One region of the Planococcus sp. VCh962 genome, then DNA from elsewhere that is predicted to be linked to it. Evidence: riboswitches for the same ligand, from Rfam matches in the RefSeq annotation. Region 1 holds a riboswitch; the other holds the start of a gene.
What was found. A riboswitch is a leader RNA that binds a small molecule or an ion and turns the genes downstream of it on or off. The one in region 1 is predicted to bind thiamine pyrophosphate.

Region 2: linked by a shared signal. The riboswitch ahead of thiT (energy-coupled thiamine transporter ThiT) and the one ahead of tenA (thiaminase II) in region 1 are both predicted to bind thiamine pyrophosphate.

The regions. Positions count from the first base shown of each region.
Region 1 covers NZ_JBYLHS010000002.1:610,278-615,235, forward strand. The annotation lists gene thiE (thiamine phosphate synthase) at 1-402, opposite strand, end outside; gene thiD (bifunctional hydroxymethylpyrimidine kinase/phosphomethylpyrimidine kinase) at 383-1,222, opposite strand; gene thiM (hydroxyethylthiazole kinase) at 1,219-2,007, opposite strand; gene tenA (thiaminase II) at 2,009-2,692, opposite strand; TPP riboswitch at 2,847-2,950, opposite strand; gene AC3AQ9_RS10390 (ABC transporter ATP-binding protein) at 2,986-4,116, opposite strand; gene AC3AQ9_RS10395 (ABC transporter substrate-binding protein) at 4,452-4,958, shown strand, end outside.
Region 2 covers NZ_JBYLHS010000014.1:41,331-46,288, forward strand. The annotation lists gene AC3AQ9_RS19900 (TspO-related membrane protein) at 1-31, shown strand, start outside; gene map (type I methionyl aminopeptidase) at 46-795, opposite strand; gene thiT (energy-coupled thiamine transporter ThiT) at 984-1,559, opposite strand; TPP riboswitch at 1,656-1,755, opposite strand; gene AC3AQ9_RS19915 (M20 family metallopeptidase) at 1,898-2,968, shown strand; gene yxzF (small protein YxzF) at 3,038-3,172, shown strand; gene AC3AQ9_RS19925 (SGNH/GDSL hydrolase family protein) at 3,303-4,211, opposite strand; gene AC3AQ9_RS19930 (aminopeptidase) at 4,224-4,958, opposite strand, start outside.

The DNA of each region.
Region 1 (4,958 bases):
CATTCCCACATAGTCGGCGCCGTGATCTACAGCATTTTTGGCTTCTGCCAATGAATGGACCGATATTCCCAAAATTTTGTCCGGTCCCACCATCCGACGGGCCGTGCTTGCTGCCGCATCCTGCTGGCCGACATGGATTCCATCCGCATCCGCCAGCTGCGCAAGCTGCAGATCATCATTCACGATAAACGGCACATTATACTGGCGGCACAGCCATTTGCATTCAATGGCAAATTTCATCAATGCATCCCCAGTGAGTGCACCGGATCCTTTTTCCCTTAATTGAAAATGGTGGATTCCCCCAGCCAATGCCTCCTCTAATACCAGCAGCGGATTGCGCCCGGGTGCGTTGGCTGTTCCCATAATAAAATAGATCGAAGGTTCATCGAACAACTTCGACATGATGGATGCCTCCTTTCTCGCGCTGGTGCTTCTGATAAGCCGCATGGTTGGTCGGTCCATGCCCGGCTCCAATATGAAGCTCTTCGCTGAGAGCTGCCTGGATAAATTGCTTCGCAGTGTAAAGGGCATCTTCCAGCGATTTCCCCTTGGCCAATTCCGCTGTCAAGGCAGCGGCAAAAGTGCAGCCCGTTCCATGCGTCTGAACCGTAGCAATGCGGGGGGAGCGGAAAAGAAGCTCATCCCCGTTTTGATTCAAATAAAAGTCTTCAGCCATGTCAGGGTCTGTGCCGTGGCCGCCTTTAATGACGACGGAAACAGCGCCCGATGACAATATCCGCCCGGCTGCCTGCCGCCGTGAAACTGCATCATCTATCCCTATGCCGCTGATCACTTCCGCTTCCGGAATGTTCGGCGTTACGATGAGCGCCAGCGGCAGTAGATGCTCCTTCAAAGCTTTAACCGCTGCCTGCTGCAGAAGACTTGCTCCTCCTTTGGCAATCATGACCGGATCCACTACGGTGTTTTTCCAGCCGAATTGCCGGATGCCGGATGCCGTCTCTTCAATAATGTCTGCATCAAACAGCATGCCCGTTTTCAGCGCCCCAATATTAAAATCTGCACCTACTGCAGCCAGCTGCGCCTTGACAGCACTTGGCGTCATCGGGTAGATTTCCGAAACCCCGAGTGTATTCTGGGCAGTCACCGCCGTGAGCACCGATGTCGAATAAACCCCGAGCTCCTGAAACGTTTTAATATCCGCTTGGATGCCCGCGCCTCCTCCAGAATCTGATCCGGCAATTGTCAATACTTGTGGAATCATCGTAGCGCTCCTTCCTTTTGACGTATCATATCGTCAATATCATTTTGCCCTATGGCATTTAATTGATTTAAAAAAGCAGTTTGAAAATCTCCGGGAAGTTTTGAATGCACGCTTGCCAGTTCGCCGGCAATGGCGTAATAGCGCATAGCCGCTGCCGTGGCTTCAAAACCGTCCTCTGGATGTACCGAGAGAAACGCTGCCACAACGCTGCTTAGCAAGCAGCCGGTTCCTGTTACAGAAACCATGATTTTATGTCCATATGGAATTTCAGCCAGCCGCTTTCCATCCGTGACAATGTCCAATTCGCCGGATACCGCAACAATGAATCCAAATCTATTAGCTGTATCTTTCGCCAGTACATGGATATCCGCCTGCCCTTCGCCGGCATCGACTCCTTTCGCCTGCCAGTGGGCGCCTGCGATAGCCGCAAGTTCACCGGCATTGCAGCGCAGAACTGTGACGTCCACTTCTTCCAGGATTTTATTGGCGGCAGCTGCCCGGAACGCTGTTGCTCCGACTCCGACCGGATCCAATACGACCGGCACCCCCAGCTCATTGGCTTTTTTTCCGGCAATCAGCATGCTGTTCAGGCTCTGCTTGTTCAATGTGCCGATATTAAGCGACACGGCATCCGCTAAAGCAGCCAGTTCAGCCGCTTCTTCCGGCGCTTCGCCCATGATGGGAGAAGCGCCAAGGGCAAGCAGTCCGTTAGCCTGGAAATTCGAGACGACGTGATTGGTGATGCAGTGGATAATCGGTTTTTCTGAACGCAGTTTTTCCAGCATGTTAAACACCTGCCCGGTCATACGTTTTGACTGTCCACGATTCCCGCACCCATGCCTGCTCCCAGAAATTCCATTCGTAATAACTGCTGCGGCGAAAACGGTCTTTCAGTTCAGCACGGCGTTTTTCCGGCAAACCTTCTGCAAGCTTGTCCATCCGGTCCATCTGCTCTTTAACCAAAGCGCCGAATTCCTCCGAGCCGTATGTAGCGATCCAGCGGTCATAAATCGGATGATCGGGTTTGGCCTTTTTCAGCCGTTCACCGATTTCATAGTAAAGCCAGTAGCAAGGCAGAATTGATGCCACGACATCCGCCAAATCGCCTTCAGACGAGCGGTACATATGGGAAACGTAAGCATAGGCACTCGGTGAAGGTTCAAAAACTGCCCAATCGTCTGCCGTGACCCCGAGCAGCTCCATAAACGACTCGTGCAAAGCCAACTCGGCAGCACAAGTGTGCTCCGAATGAAAGGCAAAGCGTTTTGTGGTCTCCAGATCGGTGGCTTTCACTGCTCCAATCGCTTGGACTTTGGCGAAATGGGTCAGGTAATAGGCATCCTGCATAACGTAATGCCGGAATATATCCAGCGGCAGCGTGCCATCGGCAATACCTTTCACAAACGGATGTTCAAAACTTGCCTGCCATAAATCATTGCATTCAACCCGCACTTCTTTACAAAATGTCATGTCTCCATCTCCTTTTCCGTGGTGATTCAAGCTTTAGCACCTGACGCTCCAGAAAATAAACCAAAGCCGAACCAACACTTCCGCTTTTCTTCGACAAATAAAAAACGCCGCTTTCCAGTAAAGGAAAGCGGCGTATGCAGTCAAAAAGGAAATAGCATGCGTTCCGCCACTTCCCTCCGCTGGTATGATCCAGATCAGGTTCAAAGGGTCCGAGCTTATGCCCGTCTCAGCCGATATCCGGCTCCCCTAGTGGTGTTTAATATTCAAGTTGTCAAAATCACTTTAACACAGATTTACGAAACCGCAACCGGTTTTTCTGATTTTTCAGGTTTCACTCGTTCCCCGCTTGTCGGATCAAAGAAGTGAACGCGTGACATATCGAACGCCAAGCGCGCAGTATGCCCCGGCTCAATCGTCGTATTGGCATCCACACGGGCAATAAATTCCTGGTCGCCGTACACGGCATAAATAATCGTTTCCGCACCTGTCAGCTCCGAAACGGTGATGACCGCATCGATGTCGCTGTGTTTGATGCCCGTCAGATCTTCGCTGTTGACGTGGATATGCTCCGGCCGGATCCCAAGTGTAACCGGCGAGCCGTCATAGCCCTGGCTCTTTAACATACTCAAAGTTTCTGAAGGAATGTCGATGACCCGATCTCCCATGACAAACGCACCTTTCTCTAATTTGCCATCAAAGAAGTTCATTGCAGGCGAACCGATAAAGCCGCCGACAAAGCGGTTGGCCGGGAAATCATATACTTCTTTCGGGCTGCCGACCTGCTGGATGACACCGCTCTTCATGATGACAATCCGTGTAGCCATCGTCATCGCTTCTGTCTGGTCGTGCGTTACGTAAATGGTTGTCGTTTTTAAGCGGTGATGGAGTTTTGCAATTTCAGCGCGCATCTGAACACGCAATTTTGCATCTAAGTTGGATAAAGGCTCATCCATCAGGAATACTTTGGCGTCGCGTACAATCGCGCGTCCAAGAGCAACCCGCTGGCGCTGGCCGCCTGACAGCGCTTTCGGTTTCCGGTCCAGGTACTCTTCCAGGCCCAAAATAGCAGCGGCTTCATTCACCCGTCTTTTAATTTCATCTTTTTTGAATTTGCGCAGTTTTAATCCGAATGCCATGTTTTCATACACGGTCATATGGGGGTATAAAGCATAGTTCTGAAACACCATGGCAATATCCCGCTCTTTCGGCTGGACATCGTTCATCCGTTTGCCATCGATGAAAAATTCACCGTCTGTTATTTCTTCAAGTCCTGCAATCATCCGCAAAGTAGTGGATTTTCCGCAGCCCGAGGGACCGACAAAGACAATAAATTCTTCATTTTTGATGTGGAGGTTAAAATCAGTTACGGCGGTAGCACCGTTATCATACGTTTTTCCCAAATTATTAATTAGAATTTCTGCCATCATGCCTCTCCCCATTCTTTTTTACTCTTAATTATAACCAGTTTTCTGTATATTACAAATTAGAAATGCAAATTATTAAGGCCTTACCCATATCTACAACGGTTTAAACTCGATAAAAATACCCATTGTCAGTATATTTAGATTTCACTTTGAAAAGAAGGAGAAGTTGTTATATACTTCTACTAGACATGAGAAGCTGGAATATTTTGTTCTACTCTTTTCAAGGAGAAACAGCCCTGGTTCTGATGAAATTCAGGCGGATGTGGGTATTTTACTTCGACTGTCGAAGATATTTACGGACTCATTTTATTCAATACAAAAGAGGAGTGAAGCAGATGAAGAATTTGAAAGTTTTTATTATGTTGATTGCTGCACTAGCATTGTTTCTCAGCGGCTGTTCGGGATTCCAGACAAGCAACAGCAGCAATGATGAAGCAGCGGTAAATGAAGACGGCAAAACCGTCATCGATTTCTGGACTTTCTGGGGATCTGAAATCCGCCGCCCGATTATTGAACAAATCATCACCGACTTTAACGAATCCCAAGATGAAATCGAAGTGAAGCACACTTTCCTGCCGTTCGGTGACATCTGGACGAAAGAGCTTGCAGCGATTGCAGCTGGCGATCCGCCTGATGTTGTAATCAACGATATCAATGCGACTGCTCTTCGCGGACAGCAAAAGCAGGCAATGAACTTGTCGCAGTTCCTGGAAAAAGACGATATTTCAAAACGATTCTACCCTGAGCTTTGGGACGCAACTCTTTACGAAGGTGATTCATACGGAATTCCTTTCAATACCGATACACGCGTACTTTTTTATAACAAAGACGCCTTCAAAGAA
Region 2 (4,958 bases), on a different contig from region 1:
TGGAATTTTATTGATAAAAAAAAGACCCTAAGGGTCTTTTTTTTATCAATCTATTTTTGTCAGTAAAATCGGCTCGCCTTTTGTAACAAGCACAGTATGCTCAATTTGGGCGACGAGAGACTGATCAGGTGTGATGAACGTCCAGCCGTCTCCGGATTCCACAATATGCTCAGACTTCTGGGAAATGAACGGTTCTACAGCCAGGACCATTCCTTCTTTCAAAATGGTGGTTTCCCAGGCATCATAATAATTCAAAATATGCTGAGGAGCTTCATGCAATGATTTTCCAATGCCGTGGCCCGTCAGATTCTTGATAACGAATAAGCCTTGTTGTTTAGCTTCGCGTTCAACCGCTTTACCGATTTGGTTCAATTTTGCACCAGCTTTGACTTTTGTCATGGCACGGTCAAATGCAGAGGCAGCCACTTCACATAGTTTTTCTTTTTCAGGATGTCCATCCCCTACTACAAAAGAAATGCCCGTATCTGAAAAATAGCCTTCATAAGATCCTGATACATCAATATTGACCATATCGCCTTCATTGATAACCCGTTTCCCCGGCATGCCATGAGCGACTTCCTCATTTACACTGATGCAAGTATATCCTGGGAAATCGTATTCGGATTTCGGCCCTGAGACCCCGCCCAGTTCTTCAAACATTCGGCCGCCCAGTTCATCAAGTTCTTTTGTCGTGATGCCCGGCTTAGTCGCGGCTCTCATAGCATCTCGAATTTCAGCGACCATTCGGCCGGCTTTTTTTAACATCTCAATATCTTTTTCTGTATTGGCAATCATTAAATACCCTTCTTTCAACTTGTCTATGAAAAATTATACCACAAGAAAAGAGGACTATCATAACGATAATCCTCTTACAGTATAGTGAATTGCTTCGACGGCTTTTCTATGGAATACCTAAGGTTACCAATTCTCTTCAGGCAGACGCTGTTCAGCAGAATATCGAAAATAAAATATGATTTATCACCTTATGCTTTTATATCTACTAGTTTAGGGGCAGCTGCAAAAAGGGCAGAGCATACAAAAGCCGCTAGCAGAAATACCGGAATCATGTATGTTGCATTATAAACTGCTGAATAGACAAAAACATTGCCTTCTGCAAACATCCCAAAGAACAGGATGCCGGTAATAACATGGATAATATAACGCAGCAACGAGCCAATGAAGAGCCCCGTCACTACAGCGGTAATCATACCGACTGTGCGATGTTCCCGGCTCGCTTGCAAATATCTTTCGCGCATTATTCCAGCAAGGCCGACAACGCCATATGCAAGGAGATAATCAAAGACTACTTGCATCACTACAAATCCGAACGAAAGTGGAGTAACTGAAATAACTCCAGTGACGATTTGCAGTAAGCCTACAAGCAGCCCTGTTAAGATACCTGCCAGGACGCCTCTTCTAAATGCTATCAAGACGATGGGAATCATCACAAAGCTGACTGAGCCACCCTGTGGCATCTTAAACGCCACAAAATCCAGAACATAACCGAGCGCTCCGAAAATCGCTATTTCCACCATCAATAAAACTCGTAAATTTCTCATGACTTCCTCCTTATGTGTTATGCACATCACCAGAAGGGCCGCAGAAAAAAACCATATAAAAGCGGCGCCAGGATAGATCCTGGCGCCGCGTTAAGGGCAGGTTTCCATCCACATCCCTGCGCAAGTGTTAACTTACAGGTTCGAAGGGTAAGAACAAAATGTTCACTCTCAGCAATAAGCTCCCCTTGTGGTGTATACATTATTTCGCTAACACTTGTATTGTACACAAATACCGCCCTTAAAGCAATATCGTTTCAAGCTCTATCGTTAGGGTATACTTTTAATAGCTATAAAATTGGAAAGGTGGTGCAGGCAACTGAGCATGAGTTGCCAAATAGATGATTGAACTGCTTAAGAATTTGATTAAAATCGAAAGTGATACGAAACAAGGAGCGAATGACGCCCTTCTTTTTTGTGCCGACTGGCTGAAAAAAAATGGACAAGACGTCAAAATCCATAACAATGACGGTTATTCCATGTTGACAGCCGTCAAAGGCCAAGGAACTGAAACAATTGTTTGGAACGGACATGTCGATGTGGTGCCTGGACATGCCGATCAATTTGTTCCTATGGAGGAAAGCGACCGAATTTATGGCCGTGGAGCGGCCGATATGAAAGCCGGAGTTGCTGCTATGATGCAGGCTTTTGTGGAGTTAGATGAAAGCAAACTCAATCAGATTGTCCAATTACATATCGTCACCGATGAGGAGATTGGCGGTCGCAATACGTCAAAGTGGCTAGTGGACCAAGGCTATCATGGGGATTTTGTTATTTGTGGTGAACCTACTGGCTTAAAAGTCGGGCTGCAATCTAAAGGAATATTACGCATGGATCTGACTTTTAAAGGCAAACCCGCTCATGGAAGCCGGCCTTGGGAAGGCGTCAACGCTATTGAATCTGCTATGAAATTTCATATGGCTATGGCAGAATTGCCTTTCCGAAAAGAATCCACGGAGTATTACGGACAGCCTTCTGTTAATCTTCCGATCATCAATGCCGGTGACCGCTATAATGTGGTTCCGGAAATTTGCCATATGTCATATGATATCCGTTTCATGCCAGGACAGGACAAACAAGAAATTATCCGGCAAATGGCGGAACTCGCCGATACCTTAAAGCTTGACATGGAATACAAGGCCAGCGGCTCAACGCCGGCTTTAACAACGTCTAAAGAGAACCCTTATATACAGACCCTGCAAAAAGCCATCAAACAAACAACCGGGAAAGAACCGGTATTGTTCGGCCAGCACGGAGCTGCCGATACCCGCTATTATGCTGCCGTTAATGGTGGTGAAGGGGCTATCGAGTTCGGGCCATCCGGTGATGACTGGCATGGCAATGCGGAATATGTCTTCATTTCAAGTGTCCACGAGTATAAAGATATTCTTATTTCATTAGCCTATTCTTAATGACTAGGTTTATAAAAACAAAAACTAGGGAATCTAGTTTATACCTCACTTATGATAGGAGAGATTGATATGGGAATAGGTCGTATTGTAAAAACCGCCATCAAAATAGCACCCGTTGCTTACCCGATTATCCGTAAAGTAATGCAAAAAAGTAAAAAAACCGGAAATACCAGCCAATACAAGACTCCACAAGCCAAACGTTAAAGATAAGAAAACCGCTCCGGATTTCCGGAGCGGTTTTTATTATTCTGATGTGTATTTTGCATAAATGTCCAGTCGATGGATTTACAAATCCTAAATGTCGACGAACTTCCCGCTTGAGTGATGACTTTCTTCACACGTAAGGCACCACTTGACGCAATGCTAAGTATTCGGTTTCCATTTTCTCAGAAGGGCGTGCCGAGGTAACGCCATCAATCGCTGTGCTTTTCTCTTCTCCGTCCTGTCCCTGCAACTGGAGCATTTCTTCGAATGTTTTAGGGTCAGCCGCCGGCAATTCGCCATCTTCTACTTTCCAGCCTTTTTGGTATTGCTCCAAAAAAGCGTTCGCCATCGATTGATAGCCTTTGATGTTTGGATGAACATCGGCCGGATTTGGAATTTTGTCAATTGCATTATCTCCAAATGATTGATTTACAGACACAAACTGCGCTCCTGCTTTTTCTGCTGTTTGCTTCAGTATAGCGTTGAGTTGGTCAAGCTGTTTTCCCGTACCTTCCTTTTGCGTATCCCAGACATGCGGATAAGCGAAATAATAGCCCATTACATACACGTCCGCATGCGGAGCTGTCTTTTTCAGCTCTGCGAAAATGGCTTCAAGATTAATCCGTGCTTTGTTTAAAGCAAAGTCTACCTGGATTTGCTGAAATGCCAAAGTGCCTTCTGCTGGATTCGATCGAACTAATGGCAAAAGATCATTCGCACCTGCAGATAAAGTGATAATATTGGCTGAAGCCAGTGCTTCCTTAGCTTCCGGTGACTGTATCCTTTTCAGCACATCTGCTGTGGTGAACCCTGGAAAGGCCAGGTTTTTTGTATAGAAAGCGACCGGTTGATGGCGCGCCAATTCTTGCGCAATCAAATCTGAATAGCCTGCATCAATTTGAGAATTTGGTGTTTGCCCTGCTGCTAAAGAATCGCCAAGTGCGATATAAACCGCAGGAATTCTCACTTCCGCTTGCACCGACATCGATCCACTGATCAATAAGGCAATAGCCAACATTGCTGTCCAAAATTTCTTCAAATTGCTCACCTCTTAGAATGCCCAGTTTCCATTGCGGAAAATCGGCTCTTTTGTCCCGTCTTCCCGAATGCCGTCAATATTCATTTCTGCACTTCCGATCATAAAATCTTCATGGACAATGGAAGTATTCAAGCCGATCGACTCCAATTGCGTCCGTTCCAAATCACGGGCACCTTCACAGCAAGTCGGATATGAATCTCCGATTGCCAGGTGGTTAGAAGCATTTTCATCAAATAGTGTATTGAAAAACAAAATATTGGCATCTGATATTGGCGATTGATGAGGCACTAAAGCAACTTCACCTAAATAAGCCGCTCCCTCGTCAGCAGCGATCATTTCATCAAGTAATTCCTGTCCAGCTTCTGCTTGTGCTTTGACAATTTTCCCTTTTTCGAATGTCAAAGTGAACCCATCAATGATATTGCCTTGATAGACAAGGGGCTTGGTATTGCGTACAACGCCTTCTACACCATATTTCAAAGGAACTGTATAAACTTCCTCGGTCGGCATATTAGCGATAAACGGATTTCCTTGCGGAGTTTTTGAAGCGCCGGACATCCAAATATGCTTTTCAGGAAGGGTAATTGTCAAATCGGTTCCGGGAGCTGTGTAATGCAGCTTCGCAAATCTTCTATCATTTAATAAACCTGCACGCTTTTCCAGCATCTCTATGTGCTGTTTCCATTGTTCCACCGCATCGCCTTCTCCAATGCGCACTGTTTTAAAAATAGCTTCCCAGAGTGCTTC